2 linked regions of the Thermobifida halotolerans genome follow. The protein of the gene in region 2 interacts with the protein of the main gene of each other region in a pairwise test. Links are inferred from orthologs where the notes say so. Each region holds a gene or a part of one and is shown on either strand. Other genes may lie near its edges. The genes, in order: ftsZ and mreB.

Region 1 (14,847 bases), 2.4 Mb from region 2 along the record:
CAGCAGGGCGCGCAGCGCGGCGCGTTCGGCCGGACGCCGGGCGGCGGCCAGCCACTCGGCGGCGCGCGCCGCCGCGCCGGGGCGGCGCAGGTTCAGCGCCGCGCTCACCACCGCCCGGTCGTCGGCGGTGTCCTCCCCCAGCCCCGTGAACGCGGCGAGCCGCTCGGCCGTCATCCGCGACAGCACCGCGCGGACCAGGGGCTTCAGCCGCAGGGCGGGGGAGGCGTCCGGTTGGAGGAAGGCCGGGGCCACCAGCACGAGCGCGCCGACCCGGTCGGGGTGGGCGTGGGCGTGGCGCAGCGCCGGGGCGCATCCCGCTGAGTGCCCCACCAGGACGGGTCTGCCCACCACCGGGGCGAGCAGTTCGGCCAGCCACACGTCGACGGGCACACGCGCGGGCGCCGAGCGGCCCAGCCCGGGAAGGTCGGGGACCAGTGCGGAGCCGTCGAGCCGGTCGGCCACCGCGTGCCAGGACTCCCCGTCCAGCGGCAGGCCGTGCAGCAGGACGTGGTCGGGCGCACTCCGCTCCCCCGCCAGGTAGGTGCGGCTTCCGGCGACCGGGTGCAGCCCGCCGGGACGGCCCGGCGGCAGCGCGCCGAAGCCGTCGGCGACGAGCCGGTCGGCCCACCGCGCCAGGGCGTCGCGCACCGGCGGGTGGGTCAGGCCCGCCGCGCGGGCCAGGGCGTGGGCCGACGCGGTGTCGTAGCGGTCGGCGGTGAGGAAGGGCAGCGTCTCGGGTTCGGCGCGGGTCACCGCGCGGGGCAGGCGGCGCAGCACACCGACGGGCATGAAGCGGCGCGGCGCGCGCACTCCCAGGTGGGTGGCGAGGTGGTCGACGAGTTCGGGCAGGTTGGGGGTGGTCTCGTCGAGCACCCAGTGGGCGCGCACGCCCCCGGTGTCGCGTTCGGGCACCTCAGTGAGGAAGCGGGCGAGGTGGTCGACGGTCACCACCGGCACGAAGGTCGCGGCGTCGCCGGGCAGCAGCGGCAGCCGCCCCGCCCACAGGTTCCGGACGGTCTCGGCCAGACCGATGTACTGCCCGGCCTCCCCGGTGATGGAGTCGCCGATGACCGTGCTGGGGTTGACGACGCTCAACGGCAGGCCCTCGCGTTCGGCGAGGGCGCGGACCGCCGCGTCGGCCTCGGTCTTGGACGCCTCGTAGGCGCCGTGGTCGCGGTAGAGCTGTGCGATCCCGGCCGGGTCCGTCGGCTGCGCGGCAGCCCGGTAGCCGGTGAGGTGGACCACGCGACGCAGTCCGGCCAGCCCCGCCGCCCAGGTGACGGTGTGGCGGGCGCCGTCGACGTTGGCGGCACGCGCCTCCCGCCGTGTGAGGCCGAAGCGGAACAGCGACGCGCAGTTGTGGACGTCGCGGATCGACTCCAGGTGGTGTGCGGCGGTGTCGTCGAGGTCGAGGCCGGGTCGGGTGATGTCGACGTGGACGGCGCTGAGGCGGTCCACGGGGGCGTCGTGGGCGCGCAGCCAGTCGCGCAGTTCCCGCTCGCGGGCCGGACCGCCGCGCATCCCGGCCGCGACGGTCCGGCCGCGACGCAGCAGTTCGGCGAGCAGCCAGCGGCCGATGAACCCGGTCGCGCCGACCACGAGAGTGTCAGGCCGTGCGGACATACTTCCTCCTGTGTAGACCGATCTACATATTCTTGGGTCGCAAAAACCCCGGGACCGGGGAGCGGCGACGCCGTCCCGGCCCCGGGTCAGTTCCTGACCAGCAACCGCACGGCCGCCTCGCGCGCCCGGTCGAGCGGTTCGGTACTGCGGGTCGCGCGCGCCAGCAGCAGCGCCCCCTCGATCAGGGAGAGCGCCGACCACGCGTCGGCCTCGGCCTCACGAGGGCTCCATCCCTCGGCCGCCAGGCGGTCGGCGAGGACCGCCTGCCAGGACGCGTAGACCCTTCGGCAGACGGCGTGCACGCGGTCGTTGACGGCCGCGACGTCGAGGGCGGTGGTGGCCAGCGGGCAGCCCTTGGCGAAGCCCGACTCCTCCGTCCTGGCCGCGAAGACACCGACCAGGCGCCGGACGTACTCGGCCAGGTCGGCGCTCTCCTCCGAGAGCGTTCGCAGCAGCGCGGCCACCTCCTCCCCCGCCCGCTCCAGGGCGGCGGCGACGAGCTCGTCCTTGCCGCCGGGGAAGTGGAAGTACAGGGACCCGCGGGGCGCCCCGCTGACCGCGAGGATCTGGTTGAGCCCCGTACCCGAGTAGCCGTGTGTCTCGATCAGTTCCCGCGCGCCGTCGACGAGGCGCTCGCGTGTCGCCGCTCCCCTGGTTCCCATACCGAGATAGTAGACCAATCTACATATTCTGTCGCGGCCACGCTCTCTCCCGGAGGGTGGGGCCGCGACGGGACTACTCCTCGCGCAGCAGGTGCAGCGCCTTGTCCAGGTCCTCCGGGTACGGGCTGGTGAACTCCACCGGGCGGTGCTCGGTGGGGTGCTCGAAACCCAGGCGGACCGCGTGCAGCCACTGGCGGCGCACCCCCAGCCGCTCGGCCAGGGTGGGGTCGGCCCCGTACAGCAGGTCGCCCACGCACGGGTGCCGGGTGGCCGCCATGTGCACGCGGATCTGGTGGGTGCGGCCGGTCTCCAACCGGATCTGGAGCAGGCTGGCCGCGCGGAACGCCTCCACCGTGTCGTAGTGGGTGACCGACGGCCGCCCGCCCGAGACCACCGCGAACCGGCCGTCACCCGAGGGGTGGCGGTCGATGGGCGCGTCGATCGTGCCGCGCAGCGGATCGGGGTGTCCCTGCACCAGCGCGTGGTAGGTCTTGTCGACCGTGCGCTCCTTGAAGGCGCGCTTGAGGACGCTGTAGGCGGTCTCGCTCTTGGCCACCACCATCAGGCCGGTGGTGTTGGCGTCCAGGCGGTGCACGATGCCCTGCCGCTCGGCCGCGCCGCTCGTGGCGACCGTCACCCCCGCCGCCAGCAGCCCGTCCAGCACCGTCGGCCCGGTCCAACCCTGCGTGGGGTGGGCGACCACGCCGACCGGCTTGTCCACCACGACGATGTCGGCGTCCTCGTAGACGATGGTCATGCCCGGCACCGGTTCGGGGCGCGGCGCGGGCGCGCTGGGCGGCGGAGGCAGCGTGACGTCCAGCCACGCCCCGGCGCTCACCCGGTCGGACTTGGCCGCCTCGGCTCCGTCGACCAGGACGTTGCCCTCGGCGATCAGGTCGGCGGCGCGGGTGCGCGACAGGCCGAACATGCGGGCGATCGCCGCGTCGAGCCGGTCGCCCTCCAGCCCGTCGGGCACCGGCATGCTTCGGTGGTCACTCACGCTTCGTCTCCTCGCGTCGGGGTGCTCGGGGTCTTGTCCGCCTCGCGGGTGCCGTCGATGTTGATCCCGCGGAAGGCCAGGAGGACGGCGAGCACGCCGCCGCACACGATCGCGGAGTCGGCGATGTTGAACACCGGCCAGTAGGGGATCTGGATCCAGTCCACGACGTGGCCGTACATCGGGGACGGCGGGCTCAGCAGCCGGTCGAGCAGGGTCCCCGGCGCCTCCGGGCCCACCAGTGACGACGACAGCTCCCTGGTGTTGGGACGCCAGATGCGGTCGATGAAGTTGCCGGTGGCGCCGCTGAGGATCAGGCCGAGCGCCACCGCCCACCCCGCGCTGCGCAGCCGGGGCGCCGTCCACAGGATGTAGCCGATGACGGCCACCACGATCAGGCTGAACACCCACGTCATGCCGGTGCCGATGGAGAACGCCGCTCCGGGGTTGAACACCAGCGTCAACCTGAGCAGTCCACCCAGCAGCTCCACCGGGTCGTACGGCGAGAAGCGCGCCAGCGCGATCTCCTTGGTGACGAAGTCGGCGACCAGGGGGACGGCGGCCACGGCCAGCAGCAGACCGATCCGGCGCGGCCGGACCGGCGGGGAAACGTCATCGGTCTTCTCGGTGCCCCGGTCGGGGTCGACGTCACTCAGCGGAACTCCTCAACGTGGGTCGCGGCCCGCCGACGCCTCCGGATCTCGCGGCCGTCCGTTCCCCGGTCCGCGCGGCGTGCGGGCCAGAATCATTGTATTCACCCCCGCACACCGCCCTCCCGCGTCGGCGAGCGCGGCTACCGCTCGACGTGTGTGAAGCCGCCGTAGTCCTCGGCGAGCGCGGACAGGCCGTCCTCGTCCATGGCGGCGGGGGCGCCGCCCGGTCCGGTGCGCACCTCGATCACCCAGTCGACGTCCTCGGCGTCGTCCTCGCCCGCGAACATGTCGCGGTGCACCGTGCAGGGCGCGTACCCCTCCTCCAGGAGTTGTCCGGCCAACTCCTCGGCGTCCTCGCGTTCGGCCAGCGTCACCAGGACGGCGCCCTCGGGGGTCGCTCGCGTCACCTGAGCCCTCCTCGGTCTCGCGGGTTCCGGAGCGAGTATGCCCCCGTCAGGTCACGACCGGAAAACACCGCGATCCGTGTTCCGCGGTGGGCTATCCTCGAGCCAGCAAGGCGTTGATGGGGACGAGTACCGGCGGACACAGCCCGAAGCGACCCGGGGACGGTGCGAGCCCGGGGGTATGCCCGCGCGGGAAGATCACCCCGGAGCCGCCGGAAGAACGGCGTCCCGCAGCGGACGCCCAGTAGAACCGGCAGCGTCAGGAACGAAGTGGGACGCGCGGCCGACAACGGCGGCGCGGCCAAGGAGGGTGGTACCGCGGGGCCTCCTGCCTCGTCCCTCCGTCAGGTGACCGACACCCCTGATGGAAAGGTACGCCACGTGTCGAAGGAGTCGACCCGACCGTTCCCCGCGCTGCCCGCCCAGATCGACCTGCCCTCGATGGAGCGCGAGGTGCTGCGACGCTGGACGGAGCAGAAGGTCTTCGAACGGTCACTGGAGCAGACACAGGGCGGCCCGAACTGGGTGTTCTTCGAGGGTCCCCCCACCGCGAACGGCACCCCCGGCGTGCACCACGTCGAGGCGCGCGTGTTCAAGGACGTCTTCCCGCGCTTCAAGACGATGAAGGGCTTCCACGTCGACCGCAAGGCCGGGTGGGACTGCCACGGCCTGCCGGTGGAGGTCGCCGTGGAGAAGGAACTGGGGATCTCCGGCAAGAAGGACATCGAGGCGTTCGGCGTCGCCGAGTTCAACGCCCGCTGCCGCGAGGCGGTGCTGCGCAACGTGGACGCGTTCACCGAGATGACGCGCCGCATGGGCTACTGGGTCAACATGGACGAGGCCTACCGCACCATGGACCGCGAGTACGTGGAGTCGGTGTGGTGGGCGCTCAAGCAGATCTGGGACAGGGGCCTGCTGGTGCAGGACTACCGGATCAGCCCGTACTGCCCGCGCTGCGGCACCACGCTGTCCGACCACGAACTCGCGCAGGGCTACGAGACCGTCACCGACCCGTCGGTGTACGTGCGCTTCCCGCTGACCTCCGGCCCGCTGGCCGGTGACGCGGCGCTGCTGGTGTGGACCACCACCCCCTGGACCCTGGTGTCCAACACCGCCGTGGCGGTGCACCCGGAGGTGGACTACGTGGTGGCCACCGACGGCTCCGAGCGGCTGGTCGTGGCCGAGCCGCTGGTCGGCGCGGCGCTCGGGGAGGGCTGGGAGCTCACCGGGCAGCGGTTCAGGGGCGCCGACATGGAGCGCTGGACCTACCGGCGCCCCTTCGAACTGGTGGAGTTCGACACGGCCGCGCACTTCGTGGTGCTCGCCGACTACGTCACGGTCGAGGACGGCACCGGCCTGGTCCACCAGGCCCCCGCCTTCGGCGCCGACGACATGCAGGTGTGCCGCGCCTACGGGCTGCCGGTGATCAACCCGGTGCGTCCCGACGGGACCTTCGAGGAGCACCTCGACCTGGTGGGCGGAGTGTTCTTCAAGACCGCCGACAAGACGCTGGTCGCCGACCTGAAGGAGCGCGGCCTGCTGTTCGCGCACCTGTCGTACGAGCACAGCTACCCGCACTGCTGGCGCTGCCACACCGCGCTGCTGTACTACGCGGTGCCCTCCTGGTACATCCGCACCACCGAGATCAAGGACCGGCTGCTCGCGGAGAACGCCGCCACCAACTGGGTTCCGGCCAACGTCAGGGACGGCCGCTACGGCGAGTGGCTGCGCAACAACGTCGACTGGGCGCTGTCGCGCAGCCGCTACTGGGGCACGCCGCTGCCGATCTGGGAGTTCCCCGACGGCCGGCGGATCTGCGTGGGCTCCCTGGAGGAACTGGGCGAGCTGAGCGGGCAGGACCTGTCCGGCCTCGACCCGCACCGGCCCTACGTCGACGACATCGTCATCCCCGACCCCGACGCCGACCCGTCGCTGCCGCTGGAGCAGCGGGTGGCCCGCCGTGTGCCCGAGGTCATCGACGTGTGGTTCGACTCCGGAGCGATGCCGTTCGCGCAGTGGGGCGCCCCGCACCGCAACCTGGAGAAGTTCGAGGCGAACTTTCCCGCCCAGTACATCTGCGAGGCCATCGACCAGACCCGCGGCTGGTTCTACTCGCTGATGGCGGTCAGCACGCTGGTGTTCGGCCGCTCCTCCTACGAGAACGTGGTCTGTCTGGGCCACATCCTCGCCGAGGACGGCCGCAAGATGAGCAAGCACCTGGGCAACATCCTGGAGCCGATGCCGGTGATGGACCGGCACGGCGCCGACGCGCTGCGCTGGTTCATGGCGGCCAGCGGGTCGCCGTGGATGCCGCGCCGGGTGGGGCATGCCGTGCTGGAGGAGATCGTCCGCAAGGTCCTGCTGACCTACTACAACACGGCGTCCTTCTTCACCCTGTACGCGGGCGCGGGCGAGGGGTGGAGCCACGAGCGGCTCGCCGACGCGCCCGCCCCGGCGGAGCGGCCGCTGCTGGACCGCTGGCTGCTGTCGGAACTGCACTCGCTGATCAGGACGGTCGACGACGCGCTGGAGCGGTTCGACCCGGCGGCCGCGGGGCGCGCGCTGACCACGTTCGTCGACGACCTGTCCAACTGGTACGTGCGCCGGTCGCGCCGCCGCTTCTGGGCGGGCGCGAACACGCCCGAGGGCGCGTCGGCGTTCGCGACGCTGTTCGAGTGCCTGGAGACCGTCACCCTGCTGATGGCTCCGATCGTCCCGTTCCTGACCGACCACGTGTGGCAGGCGCTGCGCCGTCCGGACGCGCCGGAGTCGGTGCACCTGGCGTCCTGGCCGGTGGCCGACGGAACGCTGATCGACCCCGAACTGTCGGCGCGGATGGCGCTGGTGCGCCGCCTGGTGGAGCTGGGACGGGCCGCCCGGGTGGACTCCGGTCGGCGGGTCCGCCAGCCGCTGGCGCGGGCGCTCGTGGGCGCCCGGGGCTTCGAGGCCCTGCCCGAGCAGTTGCGGGCGCAGATCGCCGAGGAGCTGAACGTGGTGCAGCTCGACCCGCTGTCGGTGGTCGGCGGTGACCTGGTGGACTACTCGGTCAAGCCGAACTTCCGGGCGCTGGGCAGGCGGTTCGGCAAGGGCACCCCGCAGGTCGCCAAGGCGATCCAGGCCGCCGACGCCAAGGCGCTGGTGGAGGGGCTGCGCGGCGAGGGGTCGGCCACCGTGGACGTCGATGGTGAGCCGGTGGCGCTGTCCGCCGAGGAGGTGCTGGTCACCGAGCAGCCGCGCGAGGGCTGGGCGGTGGCCTCGGAGTCCGGTGAGACGGTGGCGCTGGACCTGGAGTTGACGCCGGAGCTGCGCCGCGCCGGGCTGGCCCGCGAGGTGGTCCGTCTGGTGCAGGACGCCCGCAAGTCCAGCGGTCTGGACATCTCCGACCGCATCGACCTGTGGTGGTCGGCCACCGACGAGACGACCGCGCAGGCGATGACCGAGCACGCGGAGACGATCAGCGGCGAGGTGCTGGCGGTCTCCTTCACCGAGGGCCCCGGTGAGCCGGACGCTCACGAGGTGGTCTCGGAGGAGTTCGGCATCACCCTGCGGCTGCGCAGGGCCTGACCCGCCGGAGGTTTCGGGGCCGTGGACCGACCGGTTCGCGGCCCCGTTTCCGTTCTGCCGGGCCGGTCGGCGGGGCGGCGCGCGGGAGGAGGTCAGTCCTCGGGGTCCTTGGAGGCGGCCGTGCCGCCGTGGGGCGCGTCCGCGGAACCGGTCCCGGTGTCCGGGGAGGGGGTGCTGTCCACTCCGGCGGGACTGTCGTCGTCGGAGGTGTCGGAGGATTCGGCGGCCAGTTCGTCGCCGGTGGGGGTCCAGCGGGCGGCGAGCGCGGCGATGGCCGCGGCGGAGACGCTCCTGCTCTCGCTCTCCTCACGGGAGGGCAGTGAGAAGGGCGGGGCCCATTCGGCGGGCTCGCGGAAGGCGACCTCGGCCGTGTCGTCGGCGTCGGCGGTGCCGACCGGTCCGTCCTCGTCCGCGTCCGCTGCGGCGGAGTCGTCGGAGCCGGTGGTGTCGGAGTCCGTGTCGGGGCCGGTCGCCGTCGCGTCGTCGGCCGGGACGGGGGCCTCGTCGTCGGCCCGCTCCGGCTCCTCGGCCTCCCGGCCGGTCACCGGTCCGAATCCGGCGTCCTCGTCGCCGGCCACCCGGTCGGCTTCGGCTTCGGCGTCGGCTTCGGCGTCGACGGCGTCCTCCTCGTCGGCGTCACCGACCGGAGAGGACCCGGGCCCGTCGTCGCGGGCGTCGCCTCCGGTCCGGGCAGCCGCCTCCCCGTCGGCCACCGGTCCGGGGCCGACGTCGTCCTCGTCGTCCCACTCCGTCCGGGTGGTCGTGTCCTCGGGACGCTCGACCGTGGTCGCCCCGCTCGGCTCCGGCACGGCCGGTTCGGTGTCGGAACCGTCCGCACCGGACGGCGCGGGGGCGACGTCGGGAGGCGGGGAAAAAGCCGCCCGCACCGGTCCGGAAACCGGCGCGGGTGCGTGGGCATCGGCTGCCGCGGTCGTGTCCTCGAAGCCATGGACAGCCGCGGACGGGCCGCCGACGCCGGCGGCCGGGGCCACCGGACCGGTGGCCACCGCCATGGCAGGAGGGTGGACGGACGCCTTCCCCAAACCGTCCGTCCGAGCCTGTCCCGCCATGGTCCCGTGGACGTCGGCACTCCGGTGACCGGGCAGCGACTCCGTGCGGCCCTTCCCGAACAGGGTCCTCCTGTTGCGGACGAACTCCACCGCGAGCAGTACGGCGGACAGGCCGCCGAGTCCGAGCGCGACGTTGACCAGAGTCAGTTCTGCGAGCGCCAGTGCCATGCCGATCACGACAAACGCCGCCACGACCAGCACCAGGCAGACGATGATCACCGGGTGAATGCCTTCTCAGGGTTCATGGATCGAGTGGGACTTGGTACCGCCGACCGCCGGTTCAGTGGCGGTCGTGCGGGTCACCCGGGTGGTAGCCGTGCGGCGCCGGTTCGGGTGAGGCGAACGGGTTCGTGGAGCCCGAGCCGGGTCCGGCGTGCTGCAGCGACGGACTGCCGCCGGTGGGAGGCGACATGGTCTGGAAACCGCCCGTGGTGTTCGGGTTGTTGCTGTAGTCGGGCGCTCCCTCGTTGAGCTCCCTCAACTGCCGCTCGAAGTAGTCCTTGAGGCGGCTGCGGTACTCGCGCTCGAAGTCCTTGAGCGCCGCGACCTTGTGCTCCAGCTCGTCGCGCTGCTGCACGAGCGACCCCATGACCTGGCGGTGGCGCTCCTGGGCGTCGCGGTCCAGGTTCTCCGACCGGGCGCGCGCCTCGTTGACGATCTGCTCGGCCTGGCGGCGGGCCTTGCCGAGAATGTCCTCGGCCTCGTGGCGGGCCCGTCCCAGCGTCTCGTCGGCCTCACGGCGGGCGTCGGAGATCGCCTGGTCGGCGGTCTGCTGGGCGAGGGCGAGAACGCGGGCGGCGGTGTCCATGTTGTCGTCGCCGCCGGGCAGCCCCATGGGCGGGGCCGCGGCCTGGGCCGGCTCGGGCTGCTGCTGCCGCATCGGTTCGGGCTGCTGCCGCATCGGCATCTCGGGCTTGGGGGCTTCCTGAGGGGCAGGGGGTTCCTGGGGCTGGAAGTCGTTCATTCCCGCAGGGGGCACCTTGCCGCGCAGGCACTCCGCCAGCTTGCCGCGCAGTTCCTCGTTCTCCTGGATCAGACGATCGAGTTCGGCTTCGACCTCGTCGAGGAAGGCGTCGACCTCTTCTTCGTCGTATCCCGGCCGCAGCCGGGTCGTACTGAACTGTTTATTGCGTACATCCGCAGGTGTCAGCGGCATGTTCGTCTCCTTGGCGCGCTTGGACTCCGTCCGTAGGGACGCTACCTGATCGTGACCTTATGGCACTCCAGATCATGACCAAGACTCATGTATCGGAACCGGAGCCTACCTTTCTGCTGTCTCGGGTCTCGCTACACGGTCAGGACAGACGTCACGACCTGGAGGAGGATCGTCACCACAAGGAACAGGATCATGAAGCTCAAGTCGAGCGCGACACTCCCCAACCGGATGGGTTTGATGAAGCGACGCAGGAACTTGAGCGGCGGGTCCGTGATCGTATACGTCGTCTCGGCCAGAACCAGGACCAATCCGGCAGGCCGCCATGACCTGGCATACATCTGAACCAAGTCGAACACCAGCCGCCCGATCAGCAGAAACAGGAAGAGGTATAGGACGAAGATCAGAACGTTGCCGAGCACGACTTGGACGATGTTCACTCCCGTACTCCGGCTGCCTTACTGGATGCGTGTGCTGCTCTAACTCTGATTGAAGAATCCTCGCTCAGCGATACGTGCTTTGTCTTCAGCGGTCACCTCAACATTAGCCGGAGACAACAGGAACACCTTGTTGGTCACGCGTTCGATGCTGCCGTGCAGGCCGAAGATCAACCCCGCCGCGAAGTCGACCAGACGCTTGGCGTCACTGTCGACCATCTCGGTGAGGTTCATGATCACCGGAATGCCTTCACGGAAATGCTCTCCGATAGTACGCGCTTCGTTGTAGGTCCGGGGATGGAGTGTCGTGATCCGGGCGAGATCAGCGGTGGCGGGCACGGCGGGGACGGTGGGGCGCCGTTCGTTGCGCGACGCGGGGTGATCGACCGAATCCGTCACGGAGTCGCCTCGGGCGTCGTCACGGGGAGCGCGGTCTCGAACGGGCCGCTCGTCGAGGGCCTCGTCGAAATCCTCGAAGTCATCGTACTCGTCCGCATAACGGTGATCGTAACGGTCGTCCTCCACGAGGCCGAGGTAGACCGCCATCTTGCGCATCGCGCCGGCCATCTCTTGTCCTCCGTCGTCCCTGTGGTGATTCACCGCAGATGACTTGTCGATGGATTCGGTCCCCGTCCACCCCCTGAGCGGAGGGAACAACGTGTGCCCCAGGGTCCATCTGGGGACATTACCCCACGATCAACCCCCGATCGCCAAGCAACGCCGTACCTATTCTCAGGTGTGTCGCGCCCCGCTCGACCGCGGCTTCCAGGTCACCGCTCATCCCCGCGGAAATCACCGTGGCATGAGGGTAGCGACCCCTGATGTCGTCGGCGACCGCATTAAGACGGTCGAACGCTTTCAGCGGATCGCCGTCGCGCGGCGCGACGGCCATCACCCCGCCCAGGGACAGTCCCTCCTCGGCCTCGATCGCCTCGGCCAGCGCGGGCACGTCCGCGCAGTCGGCGCCGCCGCGGGGGCCGATCACCCCCCGCGCCGACTCGGGGTCCAGGTTGACCTGGACCAGACAGGTCAGCGCGCGCCCCTCGGCGCGGACCCGCCGTCCCAGCTCCGTGACCAGCCGCGGCCGGTCCACCGAGTGGACCACGTGGGCGTAGCGCACCACCGAGCGCACCTTGTTCGTCTGCAACTGTCCGACGAAGTGCCAGGTGAGATCGAGATCACGGCATTCGGCGGCCTTCGGGGCGGCTTCCTGGTCGCGGTTCTCGCCCACGTCGCGCACTCCCAGACCGGCCAGGACGCGCACGTCGGAGGCCGGGTACTGCTTCGTGACCGCGATGACGCGGACCTCCTCGGCCGCGCGCCCGGCCGCCGCGCAGGCGGCGGCCACCCGCTCCCGCACCCGGTCCAGATTCGCGGCGATCTCCGCGCGGCGCGCGTCCTCGCTCATGTCAGGCCTTCCAGATGTATCCGGCGAACCGACCCGTGGTCGCATCCCTGCGGTAGGAGAACAGGTCGGTGCTCTCTCGGGTACACCGAGCATCATGGGTGACGTTGGTCACTCCGAGTCGCTTCAACTGTGCCGTGACCCCCGCCCGGATGTCCACTCCCGGAGTGCCCGCGTCAGTGGTGCACCGGGCCTCGGGCACACTGCGGGCCACCTCCTCCTGCAACTCCTCGGGAACCTCGTAGCACCGCCCGCAGACCACCGGCCCGAGCAGCGCGGCGCACCGCTCGGGACGCGCGCCGTGCCGCTCCATCTCCGCCACCAGCGACGCGACCACACCCGCGGCCATTCCCGGCCGCCCCGAGTGCGCCGCGCCGACGACCCCCGCCTCGGCGTCGGCGACCAGCACCGGCAGGCAGTCGGCCACCAGGACCGCGAGCGCCAGCCCCGGCACCGTGGTGACGACGGCGTCGACGTCCCCGGCGGGACCGGAACCGGTCACGGTCACCGCGTCGGCGCCGTGCACCTGGTTCATCCACACCACGTCACGCGGATCGAGTCCGAAGCCCCGCGCGGCCCGCCTCCGGTTCTCGGCGACCGCCTCGGGGTCGTCCCCGACGTGACCGCCCAGGTTCAGGGTGGCGTAGGGTTCCCGGCTGACTCCGCCGTCGCGTCCGGTGAATCCGGCTCGCACACCCGGGGCCAGCTCGATCACGGTGCTCATACCGGCGAGCACCTCCTATCCGATTCGTGGGGGAGCGAACGGCGGTGGGAACCGGTCCGCCGCGCGGACCGGTCGGCGTGCGCTACTTGAGGAAGTCCGGGACGTCGAGGTCGTCGCCCTCGTCGAAGACCACGCGCCGCCGCGGCGTCGGGATCTCGCTGGTACGGGAGAAGGGGCTGTCGGAGGTCCGCGGACGGCCGTAGCCGCTGTCGCCCACCGCGTGGATGCCCCCCGGCCGGTACGGCCGGTCGTCGTCGCGGGACTCCTTGGGCTCCTCGGGTGCGGCGTCCGCTGCGGGCTCGCTCGCCCGCGGCGGCTCCGCCTTGGGCGGCTCGGGCGCGGGCCCGGGGTCCCGGACCGGCTCGGGCGCCGGGCGGGAGACGGACTCGGGCAGGGACGGCCGGGAGGCGCGCGGAGGGTCGGCCGGGCGCGACGGCGCCGCGGGCGGCGCGGCCGGGGCGGAGGGGGCGGGCGGCTCGGGGCGCCGCTCCGTCGGAGGCCGCGGCGTACTCGCCGCACGGGACGGGGGCGCCGCCTCCACCTGGGGTTCGTCGAATCCGGCCGCGATGACCGTGACCCGCACCTCGTCGCCGAGCGCGTCGTCGATGACCGCGCCGAAGATGATGTTGGCCTCGGGCGCCGCGGAGTTCGCCACGAGTTGGGCGGCCTCGTTGATCTCGAACAGGCCCAGGTCGGAACCGCCCTGGATGGACAGCAGCACACCGTGGGCGCCGTCGATACTGGCCTCCAGCAGCGGCGAGGAGATCGCCATCTCGGCCGCCGCCACGGCGCGGTCGTCGCCGCGCGCCGAACCGATGCCCATGAGCGCCGACCCCGCCCCCGACATGACCGACTTGACGTCGGCGAAGTCCAGGTTGATCAGGCCCGGCGTGGTGATCAGGTCGGTGATGCCCTGCACACCCGACAGCAGCACCTGGTCGGCGGCCTTGAACGCGTCCAGGACGCTGACCTGCCGGTCGGAGATGGACAGGAGTCGGTCGTTGGGGATGACGATGAGCGTGTCGACCTCCTCACGCAGCATCGCGATCCCCGACTCGGCCTGGGTGGCGCGCCGCTTGCCCTCGAAACCGAAGGGGCGGGTGACCACACCGATGGTGAGCGCCCCCAGGGACCGGGCGATGTTGGCGACCACCGGGGCTCCCCCGGTTCCCGTGCCACCGCCCTCCCCCGCGGTCACGAAGACCATGTCGGCGCCCTTGAGGACCTCTTCGATCTCCTCGCGGTGGTCCTCGGCCGCCTTGCGTCCCACATCGGGGTTGGCGCCCGCGCCCAGACCACGGGTGAGTTCGCGGCCGACGTCGAGCTTGACGTCGGCGTCGCTCATGAGCAGCGCCTGAGCGTCGGTGTTGATGGCGATGAATTCGACGCCCTTGAGACCCTCTTCGATCATGCGATTGACGGCGTTGACACCGCCGCCGCCGATCCCGACGACTTTGATGACCGCGAGGTAGTTCTGCGGTGCTGCCACGACGAGGGGCCTTTCCGCTCGCTTCTTGCCAACTCCGCCGATCCCCCGGGAAGAGCGACCGTGGGGGGCGTCCCTCCCGGGTCCGGATCGACGCGAAAGCTGTCCGGTTCTGCCTGCTTGCCAGTCCCGAGCACTTCCTCGGGGAACGCTCGGAACATGGGGTCACGGACCGTGCGGGCACGTCCGCGGCCCCGTCCGCATCACGGAGGATGCGGAAGTACTTCGTACTTATGTCAACTAAAGACTGTGCTTCCTGACAGTAAGCCGCCACCCTGGTAACGGGCAACTAACCACCGGCTTCAGCCTATCGGCGTGTCGCGCGGGCAGGTGCTGGGCGCGCCGCCGTACGGCGCTTCGCCTCCGGCACCGTGACGGTCGTCTCACCGGACGACCGCGACCCCCGCGGCGCTCACGTCGTAGTGGCGTCCCGGATCGGGCGGGTGCTGCTCCAAGAGCACCTCCAGCGCCCGGGCCTTGTCGGCTCCCCGCTCGCTGTCACCCCACATCACGGTGGCCCCGCCGACGAGTTCCAACGTGATCCGGGCCCGGTCGGTCGCCACGACGGTGTCGACCGCGTCGACCAGGGACTCGGGCAGCGCCCCGACCACCCGGGCGCTCTCGGCCACCGCGGGGTTTCCCCGCACCTCGCCGGTGACCCGGACCAGG
Region 2 (14,975 bases):
ACCGGCGGCAGCGGCCTGGCCGGATACGACGTCTACCTGCTGGACGACGGCGCCCGACTGGTCGGCTCGACCACGCAGACCAGCCACCCGCTGACCGGCCTGGAGCCCGGCACCACCTACACCGCCTACGTCGTGGCCCGGGACCACGCGGGCAACGTCTCCGAGCGGAGCTGCTACGCCGTCTTCGGCACCGACACCGCCCCCGACGCGCCGAGCGCCCCCGGCGACCTCGCGGCCCTCGACATCACCGCCACCGGCGCGGTCCTGTCGTGGAGCCCGTCCACCGACAACAGCGGCAGCGGCCTGGCCGGATACGACATCTACGAGGTGGGCGGCGACCGGGTGGTCCCGGTCGGCTCGACCACGCAGACCAGCTACCCGCTGACCGGCCTGCGGCCCAGCACCGCCTACACCTACTGGGTCGAGGCCCGCGACAACAACGGCAACAGCTCCGCCCACAGCGCCGTCTCCTTCACCACCCTGGCGGAGGACGGCGGCGGGGCCTCCTGCCTGGTGGAGTACCGCACCAACGACTGGAACGGCGGCTTCACCGGCTCGGTCCGGATCACCAACACCGGTGACACCGCGCTTTCCGACTGGCGGCTGTCCTTCGCCTTCCCCGCGGGGCAGCAACTCACCCACGGCTGGAACGCCACCTGGAGCCAGAGCGGGGCCGACGTCACCGTCACCCCGATGTCCTGGAACAGCGGCCTGGCGCCCGGAGCCACCGTCGAGGTGGGCTTCAACGGCTCCTGGACCGGTTCCAACTCCGCTCCCACCGAGTTCGTCCTCAACGGCGAGAGCTGCGACACCGCCTGACCCCCTCCCCCGTCGCGGCCGTCCGCTCCCCGGCGGACGGCCGCGGCGCCGTGTCCGGCCCCGTCATGCGGCGGACAGGCCCGCCCCGGGGGACGCCCGGCAGCCGGGTGTCCTCCCCCGGTCCGGCGGGGCGGGCGCGTGTACTACAGCACCACCAGGTCGTCGCGGTGCACGATCTCCCGGCTGTACTCGGAGCCGAGTTCGCGGGCCAGCCACCTCGTGGAGCGGCCCATGAGGTCGGGGATCTCGGCGGCGTCGTAGTTGACCAGGCCGCGGGCCACGATGCGCCCGTCCTCGTCGCGCAGGTCCACCGGGTCGCCCGCGCTGAAGTCGCCCTCCACCTTGACCACCCCGGCGGGCAGCAGGGACGCCTTCTCGGTGACCACCGCCCGCACCGCCCCGGGGTCCAGGACGACACTGCCGCGTCCGGCGGTGGCGTGGGCCAGCCAGAGCTGGCGGCTGGAGGGGCGTCTGCGTTCGGCGGGGACGAAGAAGGTGCCGACCGGTCCGCCGTCCAGTGCGGCACGCGCGTTGACCGCCGAGGTCAGCACGGTGGCCACGCCCGCCTCCGTGGCGATCCGCGCGGACTCGACCTTGGTGACCATGCCTCCGGTGCCGACCCCGCGCCTGCCCGCGCTGCCGATGTCCACCCCCACCAGGTCCTCGGGGCCGTTCACCTGGCCGATGCGGCTGCTCGTGGGCAGGGACGGGTTGCCGTCGTAGAGTGCGTCGACGTCGGTCAGCAGCACCAGCAGGTCCGCCCGGAGCAGGTGGGCGACCAGCGCGGCCAGCCGGTCGTTGTCGCCGAAGCGGATCTCGTGGGTGGCGACGGTGTCGTTCTCGTTCACGATCGGCACCGCGCCGATCTCCAGCAGGCGGCTCAGGGCGCGTTGCGCGTTGCGGTACTGCGCGCGGCGCATCAGGTCGTCGGCGGTCAGCAGGATCTGCGCGGCGGTCAACGAGTGGCGGGCGAACTCGGCGGTGTAGCGGGCCAGCAGCAGGCCCTGCCCGACACTGGCCGCGGCCTGCTGGGTCGCCAGGTCGCGGGGGCGCTGGACGAGGCCCAGTGGGGCCATCCCGGCGGCGACCGCCCCGGAGGACACCAGCACCACCTCGGCTCCGGCCCTGCGGCGCGCCGCCAGCACACCGGTCAGGTCGCGGATCCGGTCGTGGTCGATGTGCCCCTCGGGGGTCGTCAGGGAGGACGATCCCACCTTGACCACCACGCGCCGGGCCCGGGTGATCGCCGAACGCGCCTGACCGGCGCCTTCGCTACCCACGTCATCTGTCCTTTCAGCCTGCGGAGGGAGGGGATCAGTTCAGTCGGGAGTCGGTACCGCGCGGTCCGAGGACGGTCTCCTCCGCGCCGACGGTCGGGGCCCAGTCGAAGACCACCGCGTTGTCCTCGTCCCCGATGTGGACCTCGGCGCCCTCGGTGGCACCGGCCCTGGCGAGGGCCTCCTCGATGCCGAGCCGGTTGAGCCGGTCGGCGAGGTAGCCGACGGCCTCGTCGTTGCTGAAGTCGGTCTGGCGGACCCAGCGCGCGGGCTTGTCACCCAGCACGCGGAAGACGTTGTTGCCCAGCGGGACGACCTGGAACGGCGTCTCGCCGAGTTCGCGCGGGCGCAGCACCAGGCGGGTGGGCTCCTCGACGGGGCGGGCGGCGCGGGCCGCGGCCACCTGCTCGCCGAGGGCGAAGGACAGTTCCCGCAACCCCTCGCGGGTGGCCGCCGACACCTGCAGGACGCGGTAGCCGCGCTCCCGCAGCATGGGTTCGACGAGTTCGGCGAGTTCCCGGGCCTCGGGCACGTCGACCTTGTTCAGCGCCACGATGCGCGGGCGGTCGGACAGGTCCACCCCGGTCCGCTCGCCGTAGACGGCCAGTTCCCGCTCAAGGACGTCCAGGTCGGTGACGGGGTCGCGGCCCGGCTCGTAGGTGGCGCAGTCCAGCACGTGCAGCAGAGTGGAGCACCGCTCGATGTGGCGCAGGAACTCCAGACCCAGTCCTCTACCCTCGCTGGCGCCGGGGATGAGCCCGGGCACGTCGGCGATCACGTACTGGGTCTGTCCGGCCTCGACGACGCCGAGGTTGGGCACCAGCGTGGTGAACGGGTAGTCGGCGATCTTGGGGCGGGCCGCGGAGAGGGCCGCGATCAGTGAGGACTTGCCCGCGCTGGGGAAGCCGACCAGGCCGACGTCGGCGATGGTCTTGATCTCCAGGCGGACGTCCAGCGCCTCGCCCGGCTCGCCCTTGAGTGCGAAGCCGGGGGCCTTGCGCCTGGGGGAGGCGAGTGCGGCGTTGCCGAGTCCGCCGCTGCCGCCGCGGGCGGCCACCAGTCGGGTCCCCTGCCCGACCAGGTCGGCGATGACCTCGCCGTCCAGGGTGGTCACCACGGTCCCCTCGGGGACCGGCAGCACCAGGTCGGCACCGTTGGCTCCGGCGCGGTGGCCGCCCTGGCCGGGGGTTCCGTTGCCCGCCCTGCGGTGGGGACGCCGCTGGTAGTCCAGCAGGGTGGCGGTGTTGCGGTCGACCTCCAGGATGACGTCGCCGCCCCGGCCGCCGTTGCCGCCGTCGGGACCGCCCAGCGGCTTGAACTTCTCCCGGTGGACGGAGGCACAGCCGTGCCCGCCGTCCCCGGCCTTGATGTGCAAGACCGCCTCGTCGACGAAATCGGACATGTCGCTGGCTCCTCGATGCCGCTGGACGAATGCACGTGAGGCGGGCCAGTGGCACTGGCCCGCCTCACGTTCTGGTACTGCGCCGTTCCCCGGACCTACTCGCTGGCGGCCGGGGTCGGGACGATGCTCACGGCCTTGCGGCCGCGCAGGTTTCCGAACTGGACCGTGCCCGCGACCAGCGCGAACAGGGTGTCGTCGCCACCGCGGCCGACGTTGTCGCCGGGGTGGAAGCGGGTGCCGCGCTGACGGACGAGAATCTCGCCGGCGTTGACGGCCTGCCCGCCGAAACGCTTGACACCGAGCCGCTTGGCGTTGGAGTCGCGTCCGTTACGGCTGGACGACGCGCCCTTCTTGTGTGCCATCTCGCGCTCCTCCCGCTACTTCGCGGCGATGCCGGTGACCCGGACCTGGGTGTACTTCTGGCGGTGCCCCAGGCGCCTCTTGTAACCGGTCTTGTTCTTGTACTTCAGGATATTGATCTTGGGGCCCGCGGTCTCGCCGAGGACCTCGGCGGTGACCTCGTATCCGCCCAGCTCGGCAGTGTCGCTGATGACCTTGCCGTCGTCGACGACAAGCAGCGGCTGCAGGTTGAGCGTGGCACCGGCCTCTTCGGCCACCCTGTCGATGGTCAAGACGTCATCGACGGAGACCTTCTCCTGTCGGCCGCCCGCTCGCACGATCGCGTACACCGGGAAACTCACTTCCTGCTCGCTTCAGAAAAGAATGCGCTCAAAATCGACCGCAGTCGTCAACCCGCTCGCCCCCCAAACGTGGTGGCGTGGGATTCGAAAGGAGGTCTCGGGCGCGCGAACATGTGGGGCGCGCCGACGCACCATAGTTCAGACTACCACTCGCCCGCCGGGGGTGAGCACGACGCGGTCGGGGCCGGGCGGGCGCGGACCCGCCCGGCAGTCCGAATCATCCGGCCTCGGCCACCGCCGTCTCGGGGGCGGCCACGCTCGCCTTGCGCCGGGTCCGGCGGCGGCGGGGCCGTTCGGTGACGGCGTCGGAGTCGGCCGCCTGGCCGTCGTCGGCCTCGGCCGCCGGAACGGACGCCACCTGCACGGCGGCGGGCGCTTCGGGTCCCGTCTCGTCGGGGCCCTGCCCCTCCGCCTCCGGCGGTGGTCCCGCGGCGCGCTTGGCCCGCCGGGTGGTGCGGCTCGACTTCTTGGGCTCCTGCGCGGCGGGCTCGGTCTGCGGAGCGGCCTCGACCTCCGGTGCGGACTGCGCCTTCTCCGCCGCAGCCGCCCTGTCCGAGGACTTGTCCGAAGCCTTGTCCGAGCCGTTCTTGTTCTTCTTCTTGCGTCCGCCGTTGCCGTTGGACCTGGTCTCGACGAGGTCGGTGTGCAGGACCAGGCCGCGGCCGCTGCACTGCTCGCAGGTGTGCGAGAAGGCCTCCAGCAGCCCCTGGCCGACCCGCTTGCGGGTCATCTGCACCAGTCCCAGCGAGGTGACCTCGGCCACCTGGTGCTTGGTGCGGTCCCGGGACAGGCACTCCAGCATGCGGCGCAGGACCAGGTCCCGGTTGCTCTCCAGCACCATGTCGATGAAGTCGATCACGATGATGCCGCCGATGTCGCGCAGCCGCAGCTGCCGCACGATCTCCTCGGCCGCCTCGAGGTTGTTCTTGGTGACCGTCTCCTCGAGGTTTCCGCCCTGACCGGTGAACTTGCCGGTGTTGACGTCGATGACGGTCATCGCCTCGGTGCGGTCGATGATCAGGGAGCCGCCGCTGGGCAGCCACACCTTGCGTTCCAGCGCCTTGGCGATCTGCTCGTCGATCCGGTAGGCCTCGAAGACGTCGCGGTCCTCGGTCCAGTGCGACAGGCGGTCGGCCAGGTGGGGGGCGACGTGGTCGACGTAGTCGCGTATGGTCTCCCAGGCGTCGCCGCCGGAGACGACGAGGCTGGAGAAGTCCTCGTTGAAGATGTCGCGGACCACGCGGGTGGTGAGGTCGGGCTCGCTGTTGAGCAGTGCCGGGGCGGTGGCCGACTTCGCCTTGCGCTTGATGGCCTCCCACTGCTTGGCCAGGCGGGAGATGTCGCGCTCCAACTCCTCCTCGCTGGCCCCCTCGGCCGCGGTGCGCACGATCACCCCGGCGCCGGTGGGCATGACCTTCTTGAGGATCTGCTTGAGGCGGGCCCGCTCCTTGTCGGGGAGCTTGCGGCTGATCCCGGTCATGGAGCCGTCGGGCACGTACACCAGGTAGCGGCCGGGGAGGCTGATCTGGCTGGTCAGGCGGGCGCCCTTGTGGCCGAGCGGATCCTTGGTGACCTGGACCAGGACGGACTGGCCGGACTTGAGCACCGACTCGATCCGGCGGGGCTGGCCCTCCAGTCCGGTGGCGTCCCAGTTGACCTCGCCCGCGTACAGGACGGCGTTGCGTCCCTTGCCGATGTCGACGAAGGCCGCCTCCATCGAGGGCAGGACGTTCTGCACCCGCCCCAGGTAGACGTTGCCGACGTAGGACTTGTGGTCGGCGCGGTCGACGTAGTGCTCGACGAGCACGTTGTCCTCGAGCACGGCGATCTGGGTGCGCTCACCGGTGCGGCGGACCACCAGGTCGCGCTTGACGGACTCGCGGCGGGCCAGGAACTCGCTCTCGGTGATGATCGGGGGGCGGCGGCGTCCCTGCTCGCGGCCCTCGCGGCGGCGCTGCCGCTTGGCCTCCAGGCGGGTGGAGCCGCGGACGGCCTGCACCTCGTTCTCGATCGGGCGTTCGGTGCGGGCGGGACGCACCCGGACCACCGTGTTGGGCGGGTCGTCGGGTTCGGGTTCGGCCGCGACCTCCGTTCCCGAGCGGCGGCGGCGACGGCGGCGGCGACGGCTGGTGCCCGTGGCCTCGGCCTCCTCGGCGGAGTCGTCCTGCTCGGAGCTGTCGGCACCGCCGGTCTCGGCCTGCTCGGCGGTCGCGGTCTCGGTGGTGGTCCCGGCGCGGTCGTCGGCGTCGTCGGAGGTGGTGGAGGCGTCGGCGGCCGTGGCCTCCGCGGTCTCGGTGTCGTCGCCGTTGCGCCTGCTGCGCCGTCCGCCCCTGCGACGGCGGCGGCGGGTGGACCGATCCTCCGCGGAGTCCTCGGCGTCGGATTCGGGTGTCTCCTCGGCATCCTCCGTCGCGGCGCCGGAGTCGTCGGCCGTCTGGTTCTCCTCCACCACGGGGGGTTGGAAGAGCACCATGGGCGGCTGGAAGGTGACCGCGGCCACGGCGGGGGGTTCGGCCGGTTCCGCCGCGCCGGTGTCCTGCGAAGCGCCTACCTCGGCCGTCTCGGGCTCGCTCGGCGCGTCCCGGTGGTCCGGCTCGGCGCCGTCGGCCCCGGCCGTGCCGGTCCTGCGGGTGCGCGTCCGCGGGCTCCGGGTCGCGGTCTTGCGGCTGCGCCGCTTCGGCTCCTCCGCGGCCTCCTCGGAGGCCGGTTCCGCTCCCTGCGGGACCGGGTCTGCGGGCACCAGTTCCACGGAGGAGGCGGCCACGGTCGTGGGTGTCGACGCCGGTGCCGGCTCTGGTTCGGGCGGCGGTCCGGCGGGTCGGCTCGCGGCACGGCCACGGCGCACCGGCGCGGCCGGGCGCACGGTGCTGGACATGCCTGCGGGGGCCGATCCGTTCGGCCTGGCGGTTGTCTCTGTTTCAGTTGTCCCCTCGGTGCCTCCGGCACCGTTGCTGGGCTCGTTCTCGAGCATCCGGGCGGTCTCCCGTCAAGTTCTCGGGCGCGGCCCGCACAAGGTGCCCGGCCGCGGCTCGCAAGAACTGTCGTTGTCAATATCCGCACCGACGCCGCACTGGGCGGCACCGGTCAAAGTCCTTGAGGTGCGCTCACGTTCCCCGATCCGGGCCGCGCGGGGGCGTGCCCGGCGTGTGCGCTGACGACGGTGGCGCCTGTCTCCGAGGCCGCGTCGTCCGCGGCGAGCGGGTCCGCGATGGTTCCGGAGTCCTCGTCGAGCGGCCCCTGCGCCAGTCGGGTCATCCTCGTCGATGACTGCGGCGCGAGTTCGGCGATCTGACGGAGGCCGGTCACCACGTCGTCGGGTCGTACGACAGGGATGGTATGCCGCACGATCAAGCGAAGTATGGCATATGTCTCTTGTTGTTCCGTTGCGGCGCGCCTGTCGACATCCAGTCGAAGGACCGGTGAGCGTGCGTCGAAGCGGCGGCGCCCCTTCTTGGTGAGCCGCTCCACCTCGATCCGTTCGGCCGCGAGGAACGCGGCCACGGCTGCCGCGGCGTCGTCAGGGTCGACACCCGGAAGTTCGATGCGCCACTCCGACGCCTCCAGACGGTCCGCCAGACCGCCCGCCGTCGCCGGGACCACGGTGAGGATGTCGATGCCCTCGGGCATCGCCTCGTCGAGTCGCGCGCGCAACTGTTCCGGGTCCATCGGCTCGGCCAGAGTGAGTTCGCAATACTCCGCCTCACTCGCCACTCCCGTGGGTGCGGCACCCGTGTAGGAGATCTTGGGGTGAGGCGAGAACCCCGCCGAGAAGGCCACGGGCACCTGGGCCCTGCGCAGCGCACGCTCGAGTGCGCGGGCGATGTCGCGATGGCTCGCGAATCTCATCCGGTGGCGTTTGGCGTACCGTACGCGCAACCGTCGGCCCTGGTTTCCGTTGGAGAGCGAATCGGCGCCCTCAAGTGCGGGGGGCAGCTCTGCTCCTTTCCTCGGACTCCCTCGGGGACCGGCACGGCGGCCCGTGCCTCTCCCCTGGGAGAGTTCGTCTTCTTTTCAGCCTACGGGGCGTACCGGCGACTTCGCGCCACCGCCCTGTTGATGTACAACCTGCTCCGGCGGACGCGTGTTCCGGCACTGTCAATGCTGTTCCCACTGCGACCGGAGTTGAAAAGCGCTGTTTGCGGCGCTCGGCGACGGATCGGAGCGCTCCACCGCCCGCCCGGGGCCCGATCCGGGGCCGCGCGGGGCTTTCTCGAAAAAATCCGAAACCTTTGCCAACCAACCCCGGACCCGGTACGTCCAAGTACGTGTACGGCCCGGCGCGAGCGGGGTGCCGGGCCGTACCTCCTCCTTCGGGGCCGGCCGCCCCGGCTCCCGCGCGGACCGGTCGCCCTCACACCACGCTCAGCGGCAGCAGTTTGCGTCCCGCCGTGTCGTGGGTCTGGATCTCGGTGCCCATGCTCGGGCAGACCCCGCAGTCGTAGCAGGGGCTCCACCGGCAGTCGTCGACCTCCACCGACTCCTCGCCGTGCAGGGCGTCCTGCCAGTCCTGCCACAGCCACCCGCGGTCCAGTCCCGCGTCGAGGTGGTCCCAGGGCAGCACCTCGTCGGCGTCGCGCTCGCGCACCGTGTACCAGTCCACGTCCACCGGCTCGTCGGCCAGGACCGCCTCGGCGGCCTCGATCCAGCGGTCGTAGGAGAAGTACTCGCTCCAACCGTCGAAGCGGCCCCCGTCGCGCCACACCCGCTCCACGACCCGGCCCAGTCGGCGGTCGCCGCGGGAGAGCAGTCCCTCGATGATGGAGGGGCGTCCCTCGTGGTAGCGCAGCCCGATCGACTTGCCGTAGGCCCTGTCCGAGCGCAGGGCGTCCCTGAGCCCGCGCAGCCGGGCGTCGACGACCTCGTGCGGGGTCTGGCCCGCCCACTGGAAGGGGGTGTGCGGCTTGGGCACGAACCCGCCGATGGAGACCGTGCAGCGGATGTCCCTGCGTCCGGTGACCTCGCGGCCGGCCCTGATGACCTCGCGGGCCAGATCGGCGATGGCCAGGACGTCGGCGTCCTCCTCGGTGGGCAGCCCGCACATGAAGTAGAGCTTGACCTGGCGCCACCCCGCGGCGTAGGCGGCGGTGACGGTGCGGATCAGGTCCTCCTCGGTGACCATCTTGTTGATGACCCGGCGCATCCGCTCGCTGCCGCCCTCGGGCGCGAAGGTGAGCCCGGAGCGGCGGCCGTTGCGGGTGAGCTCGTTGGCCAGGTCGATGTTGAAGGCGTCCACCCGGGTGGAGGGCAGGGACAGTCCGGTGTGGGTGCCCTCGTAGCGGTCGGCGAGGTTCTTGGTGATGTCGGCGATCTGGCTGTGGTCGGCGCTGGACAGCGACAGCAGGCCGACCTCCTGGAAGCCGGAGGAGCGCACTCCCTGCTCGACCATCCCGGCGACGGCCTGCTCGCTGCGCTCGCGCACCGGGCGGGTGATCATCCCGGCCTGGCAGAAGCGGCAGCCGCGGGTGCAGCCGCGGAAGATCTCGACGCTGTAGCGCTCGTGGACGGACTCGGCGATCGGGACGATCGGGTTCTTGGGGTAGGGCCACCTGTCGAGGTCCATGACGGTGTGCTTGTGCACCCGCCAGGGCACCCCCTCCCGGTTGGGCGTGTACCGCTCGATCCGGCCGTCGGGCAGGTAGGAGACGTCGTAGAACTTGGGCACGTACACCCCGCCGGTGGCGGCCAGGCGGGTCAGCAGGGCGTCACGTCCGCCCGGGGAGCCCTCCCGCCTGAACTCGCGGACGAGTTCGGTGACGGCCAGCGCGATCTCCTCGCCGTCGCCGAGGATGACGGCGTCGAGGAAGTCGGCGATGGGTTCGGGGTTGAACGCCGCGTGGCCCCCGGCCAGCACGATCGGGTGCTCGTCACCCCGGTCGACCGCGTGCAGCGGGATGCCCGCCAGGTCCAGCGCGGTGAGCAGGTTGGTGTAGCCCATCTCGCTGGCGAAGCTGACGCCCAGCACGTCGAAGGCGGCCAGCGGCCGGTGCGCGTCCACGGTGAAGTGCGGCACCCCGTGCTCGCGCATGAGCTTCTCCAGGTCGGGCCAGACCGCGTAGGTGCGTTCGGCGAGCACGCCCTCGCGCTCGTTGAGGATCTCGTAGAGGATCTGGATGCCCTGGTTGGGGACCCCGACCTCGTAGGCGTCGGGGTACATCAGCGCCCACCGCACCTCCGTGTCGTCCCACTCCTTGACAACGGAGTTCAGCTCACCCCCCACGTACTGGATCGGCTTTTGCACCTGCGGCAGCAGCGATTCCAACTGCGGGAAGACGGATTCGACAGGCATTGGTCCAGAACCTTTGACGGGAATTGTCGTGTTAGGGAGTGTGGATCGCCGGAACCATGCTGCGGCCCGACGCCTCGCACAGCTTGGCGATGTCCCCCGGATCACTGGTCACGATCCGGATGGCGGCTCGGTCGAAGGCGGCGGCCACCACCATCGCGTCCACCGCGTCGCTCAGTCCACTGCGTCCGATGAGCTCTCCTGCACGATATGCGAGCCTCTCGGTCGGCGCGAGAATCGAGCAGGTCTTCAGGAAGCGCGCCAGTCGCTCCTGACGCGCTCCGTTCCGCCATGCCTGCGCGAGGACCGGCGTGATGACGAGCAGCGACCGCCCCTGTCTGCAGAGCCGCTCGTGGCGATCCAGGAAGTGCTTGTCGTTGCGTTCGGCCGCGAGGAGGGCTCCCGTGTCGTAGACGACGGGAAGGGTGGTGCTCATTCAGGAGGCCATCCGCTCCGCGTTCAGGAAACGCGCCTCGTCTGCGGCGATCTCGGCGTCGATCTGCGCGGCCTCGGCGGGTGTCAGCTCGCCGATCTCCGCCCGGATCTCCGCCAGAATCGCGAGGGTCTCGGCCCGACGGTTGGCCTCCTGCGTCGCCTGGGCGAGATAGGCGGAAAGGGAGACTCCCTGCTCGCGGGCGATGCGGCGTGCCTCGCTGACAACCGCCTCCGGAAAAGTGACGGAGATCTTCTCTGTTGCCATATCCGAATCCTACCAGAAGGAACCCAGGGGGAATCATTCACTACTACTCCGCTTCCCTGTCATGCGCGCGGACGGCCAGCACCAGGCCGATCCCGGTGAGGTTGGCGACGGCGGCGGACCCCCCGTAGGAGACGAACGGCAGGGGCAGTCCGGTGACCGGCGTGAGCCCCAGGGTCATGCCGATGTTGACGAACGCCTGGAAGCAGATCCAGGCGGCGACCCCGACGCAGACCAGCCGGCCGTAGGGGTGGCCGCAGCGGGCGGCGACCCGCAGGACGCGCAGCAGCACCACGCCCAGCAGGACGATGGCGGCACTCCCCCCGACGAAACCGAGCTCCTCGGCCACGACGGTGAAGATGAAGTCGGTGTGCTGTTCGGGGACGAACTTCCCGCTCGTCTGCTCACCCCGGAACAGTCCGGAGCCCCCCAGACCACCCGAGCCGACGGCGATGAGCGCCTGGTTGACGTTGTACCCGGCGCCCAGCGGGTCGGCCCCCGGGTCGATGAAGGAGGCGAAACGTGCCACCTGGTAGTCCTTCAGCAGGTCGAACCGCCACACCGCGAGAGCGCCCAGCAGTCCGCAGCCGAGAAGGAGCAGCACCCAGCGCGGCGACGCGCCCGAGGAGGCGAGCATGGCCAGGTAGACCGCTCCCAGCACCATCGCGGTACCCAGATCGGGTTGCAGCAGGATCAGTCCCATCGGCACCGCCAGAACCGCCAGGCTGAACAGCACGTCCCGGGTGGTGGGGGCGGGCTCCCCGTCCCGGGGTTCGCCCAGCAGCACGGCCACCCCCAGGATCAGCGCGATCTTGGCGACCTCCCCCGGCTGGGCCTGCAGACCGCCGATCACGATCCACGAACGGGCGCCGTTGATGACCTCACCCAGCGGGGTGAGCACCAGGAGCAGCCCGACCGTGGCGACCGCGAACACGACGGGCACGCAGGCGCGCACCACCCGGTGGCCCAACGAGGCGACGGCGAGACAGACCAGCAGAGCGAGCACCAGGTGCCCCAGGTGCCGCCAGGCGTACTCGGTGAGCCCCGTCGACCCGTCGGGCGACAGGGTGGCCGACCACACCACCAGGACCCCCAGCACACCGAGGGCGAGCACCGCTGCCAGCAGCACCCAGTCCACACGGTGGGGCGCGGCCCACACGGCGAGCCGCCTGAGGCGCACCCCCGGGGAGGCCGGCCGCACGGACGTCTCGGAGCGAAGCGACATGCGATCCTCCCGGGGTCACTCGTCGAGGAGGCGGACGGTTCCGCCGGGACGGACCGTGGACGCCTGGGTGGACGACTCGCCGCCGGTGCGCACGTCCAGGGTCTGCCCCCGCGTGGCCGGAGCGGCCACCGCCTGGACGCGGTTTCCCTCCGCCAGCGTCCGGTAGTGCTCGCCCATCGGCACCTGGAGGTACCACAGTCTTCCCACCAGGACCGCCAGCAGGCACACGACCAGCACCTGGGCGGCGACCACCGGGCCGCCCCCGCCGGAGCGGGGACCGGTCCGGCTGTCGGGACCATCCGCCAGAACACCCATCAGGCTCTCCCCCTTCCTGGCCGCTGGGCACCGTCGATCGCTGCGAGGTCGCCGTCGGGGGGAGTGCGCGGCACCCGCACCGCCGCGTACCGCACGGCCGGGGCTGCGGTGGTCGGCGGCAACGCCGTTGCTCTCCGAGGTCGGACGGTGTCGCGGGTCATGTCAGCGCCGCCGCTCGGGAACCAGGACCCGGTCGAGCCGCTCGTAGTTCTCCGCGCAGGTGCCCGCGCCCACGGCCACCGAGTCCGGCGCGTTCTCGGCCACGTGGACCGGCATCCCGGTCTCGTGGCGCAGCCGCTCGTCCAGGCCGCGCAGCAGCGCTCCGCCGCCGGTGAGGGCGATGCCGCGGTCCATGATGTCGCCCGCCAACTCCGGGGGGCAGCGGTCCAGGGTGGCGCGCACCGCGTCGATGATGGCGCAGACGGGTTCCTCGACGGCCTCGCGGACCTGCGCCGCCGACAGGAGCACGGTCTTGGGCAGGCCGCTGACCAGGTCCCGGCCGCGCACCTCGGCGCGCAGCTCCTCGGTCGCCGCGGGATGGACCGAGGCGACGGCCTTCTTGAGCTCCTCGGCGGTGCGCTCCCCCACCGTCAGGGAGTGCTCCTTCTTGACGAAGGCGATGATGGCCTCGTCGAGTTCGTCCCCGCCGACCCGGACGGACCGGGAGATGACGATGCCGCCCATGGAGATGACGGCCACCTGGGTGGTTCCGCCGCCGATGTCCACGACCATGGTGCCGGTCGGCTCGTGCACGGGCAGTCCCGCTCCGATCGCCGCGGCCATGGGTTCTTCGATGACGAAGACGCGGCGCGCCCCGGCCCGGTGGCCGGCTTCCTTGACCGCGCGGTGCTCCACCGGGGCGACTCCGCTGGGCACCGCGACGACCAGACGCGGTCTGGCAAGATGGCGGCGCCGGTGGGTCTTGTGGACGAAGTACCGCAGCATCCGCTCGGTGGTCTCGAAGTCGGCGATGACGCCGTCCTTGAGCGGACGTACGGCGGTGATGCCTTCGGGGGTGCGGCCGATGATCTGCTTGGCCTCGGTGCCGACCGCCACGATCCTCCCGGTCGAGGTGTTGAGGGCCACCACCGAGGGCTCGTTCAGGACGATTCCCCGGCCGCGCAGGTAGACGAGGGTGTTCGCGGTTCCCAGGTCGACCGCCATGTCACGGCTGAGAAAAGCGGGTCTGGTGGTCATGCGGCGTCCTCAGCGGCGTCGAACGGGATGCGGCTCGTCAGGGGCGGGTGCGGTGCGCTTCGTGCCTCCGTCACCCGCAAGAATAACTCCGCGCATCCGACTAGTTACACAAACGCGCCGGTTTGTCGCGAGGCGCCGAAAAACGCGACCGCGGCCGGACGGAGGAATCCGTCCGGCCGCGGTCGGTGAAGCGCGGTACCGGTGCCCTGGTCGCCGCCGGTCGGGCCGGACCGGGCGGCGGGCAGCCCCCGCGAGACGCCGTCGAGGGCCCCTCCCGCGTCGGCGGGCGCCCCGCCTCAGGCCAGGTCGGGGAAGAACAGCTTGATCTCGCGCTCGGCCGAGTAGGTGGAGTCCGAGCCGTGCACGATGTTGGCCTGGACGTCCAGGCCGTAGTCACCGCGGATGGTGCCCGGAGCGGCGGCGATCGGGTCGGTGGTGCCGGCCAGGGAGCGAAACGCCTCGACCGCGCGGTTGCCCTCCACGACCATGGCCACCAGCGGGCCGCCGGTGATGAACTCGACCAGCGAGGGAAAGAACGGCTTGTCGGTGTGCTCCTCGTAGTGGGTCTTGGCGGTCTCCTCGTCCAGGGTGCGCAGTTCGAGGGCGGCGATCTTGAGCCCCTTGCGCTCGATGCGGGAGATGACGTCGCCGATGATGTTGCGACGCACGCCGTCGGGCTTGATCAGGACAAGGGTGCGCTCCACGGTTGTTCTCTCCTCGACGGATCGTTCACTGGGCCACGGTGTCACCGGTGCGGGGACCGCCACTGCCGCGGTACGCACCGCCTCCGGTGGTGCGTACCCTACCGGTTCCGCGGCCCCGGGCCCGCCTTCCGCGACCGTGGCCCGCCGGGCCCTGCGGGTGCCGCCTCAGGCTCCGCCCGCGTCCCCGGACGCGGTCCGCACCGCCTCGACCCGCCGTCCGAGGACCACTCCGGCGATCCACAGCCCGGCGAAGACGATCCCCAGGTAGGTCAGCCCCGGTACGAGCAGGCTGCTGGCCACGAACGCCACCTGGAGCGCGCACGCGGCGTAGAAGCCCCAGGCGAAGCGCTGCGTC

The links.
Region 1: the proteins of mreB (region 2) and ftsZ interact in binary tests that used the Escherichia coli proteins (3 or more experiments, as listed by UniProt). The link is inferred for Thermobifida halotolerans from one-to-one orthologs.

Annotation. Positions count from the first base shown.
Region 1 is NZ_CP063196.1:664,411-679,257, reverse strand. What follows is about bases 11,979-14,792. They hold ftsZ (cell division protein FtsZ), read right to left. Parts: upstream 14,182-14,792; coding sequence 12,775-14,181; downstream 11,979-12,774. Other genes in these bases: NI17_RS02970 (cell division protein FtsQ/DivIB), read right to left, coding at 14,562-14,792; pgeF (peptidoglycan editing factor PgeF), read right to left, coding at 11,979-12,692. In the rest of the region: NI17_RS24345 (alpha/beta fold hydrolase), read right to left, coding at 1-1,623; NI17_RS03030 (TetR/AcrR family transcriptional regulator), read right to left, coding at 1,710-2,303; NI17_RS03025 (RluA family pseudouridine synthase), read right to left, coding at 2,359-3,285; NI17_RS03020 (signal peptidase II), read right to left, coding at 3,282-3,848; NI17_RS03015 (divalent-cation tolerance protein CutA), read right to left, coding at 4,076-4,342; ileS (isoleucine--tRNA ligase), read left to right, coding at 4,721-7,903; NI17_RS24340 (hypothetical protein), read right to left, coding at 7,996-9,192; NI17_RS03000 (DivIVA domain-containing protein), read right to left, coding at 9,254-10,129; NI17_RS02995 (YggT family protein), read right to left, coding at 10,261-10,566; NI17_RS02990 (cell division protein SepF), read right to left, coding at 10,606-11,130; NI17_RS02985 (YggS family pyridoxal phosphate-dependent enzyme), read right to left, coding at 11,249-11,971; more of pgeF, read right to left, coding at 11,973-11,978; more of NI17_RS02970, read right to left, coding at 14,793-14,847. UniProt on the Escherichia coli protein: Essential cell division protein that forms a contractile ring structure (Z ring) at the future cell division site. The regulation of the ring assembly controls the timing and the location of cell division.
Region 2 is NZ_CP063196.1:3,033,713-3,048,687, forward strand. The notes cover bases 11,900-14,841. They hold mreB (rod shape-determining protein), read right to left. Parts: upstream 13,917-14,841; coding sequence 12,882-13,916; downstream 11,900-12,881. Other genes in these bases: rodA (rod shape-determining protein RodA), read right to left, coding at 11,900-12,404; NI17_RS13655 (hypothetical protein), read right to left, coding at 12,420-12,719; ndk (nucleoside-diphosphate kinase), read right to left, coding at 14,213-14,620; NI17_RS13670 (DUF4233 domain-containing protein), read right to left, coding at 14,786-14,841. Outside these bases: NI17_RS13595 (glycoside hydrolase family 9 protein), read left to right, coding at 1-819; proB (glutamate 5-kinase), read right to left, coding at 963-2,099; GTPase ObgE, read right to left, coding at 2,134-3,498; rpmA (50S ribosomal protein L27), read right to left, coding at 3,594-3,860; rplU (50S ribosomal protein L21), read right to left, coding at 3,876-4,187; NI17_RS13625 (Rne/Rng family ribonuclease), read right to left, coding at 4,417-7,170; NI17_RS13630 (TIGR03936 family radical SAM-associated protein), read right to left, coding at 7,284-8,075; NI17_RS13635 (TIGR03960 family B12-binding radical SAM protein), read right to left, coding at 8,551-10,485; NI17_RS13640 (PIN domain-containing protein), read right to left, coding at 10,517-10,918; NI17_RS13645 (hypothetical protein), read right to left, coding at 10,919-11,182; more of rodA, read right to left, coding at 11,226-11,899; more of NI17_RS13670, read right to left, coding at 14,842-14,975. UniProt on the Escherichia coli protein: Forms membrane-associated dynamic filaments that are essential for cell shape determination. Acts by regulating cell wall synthesis and cell elongation, and thus cell shape.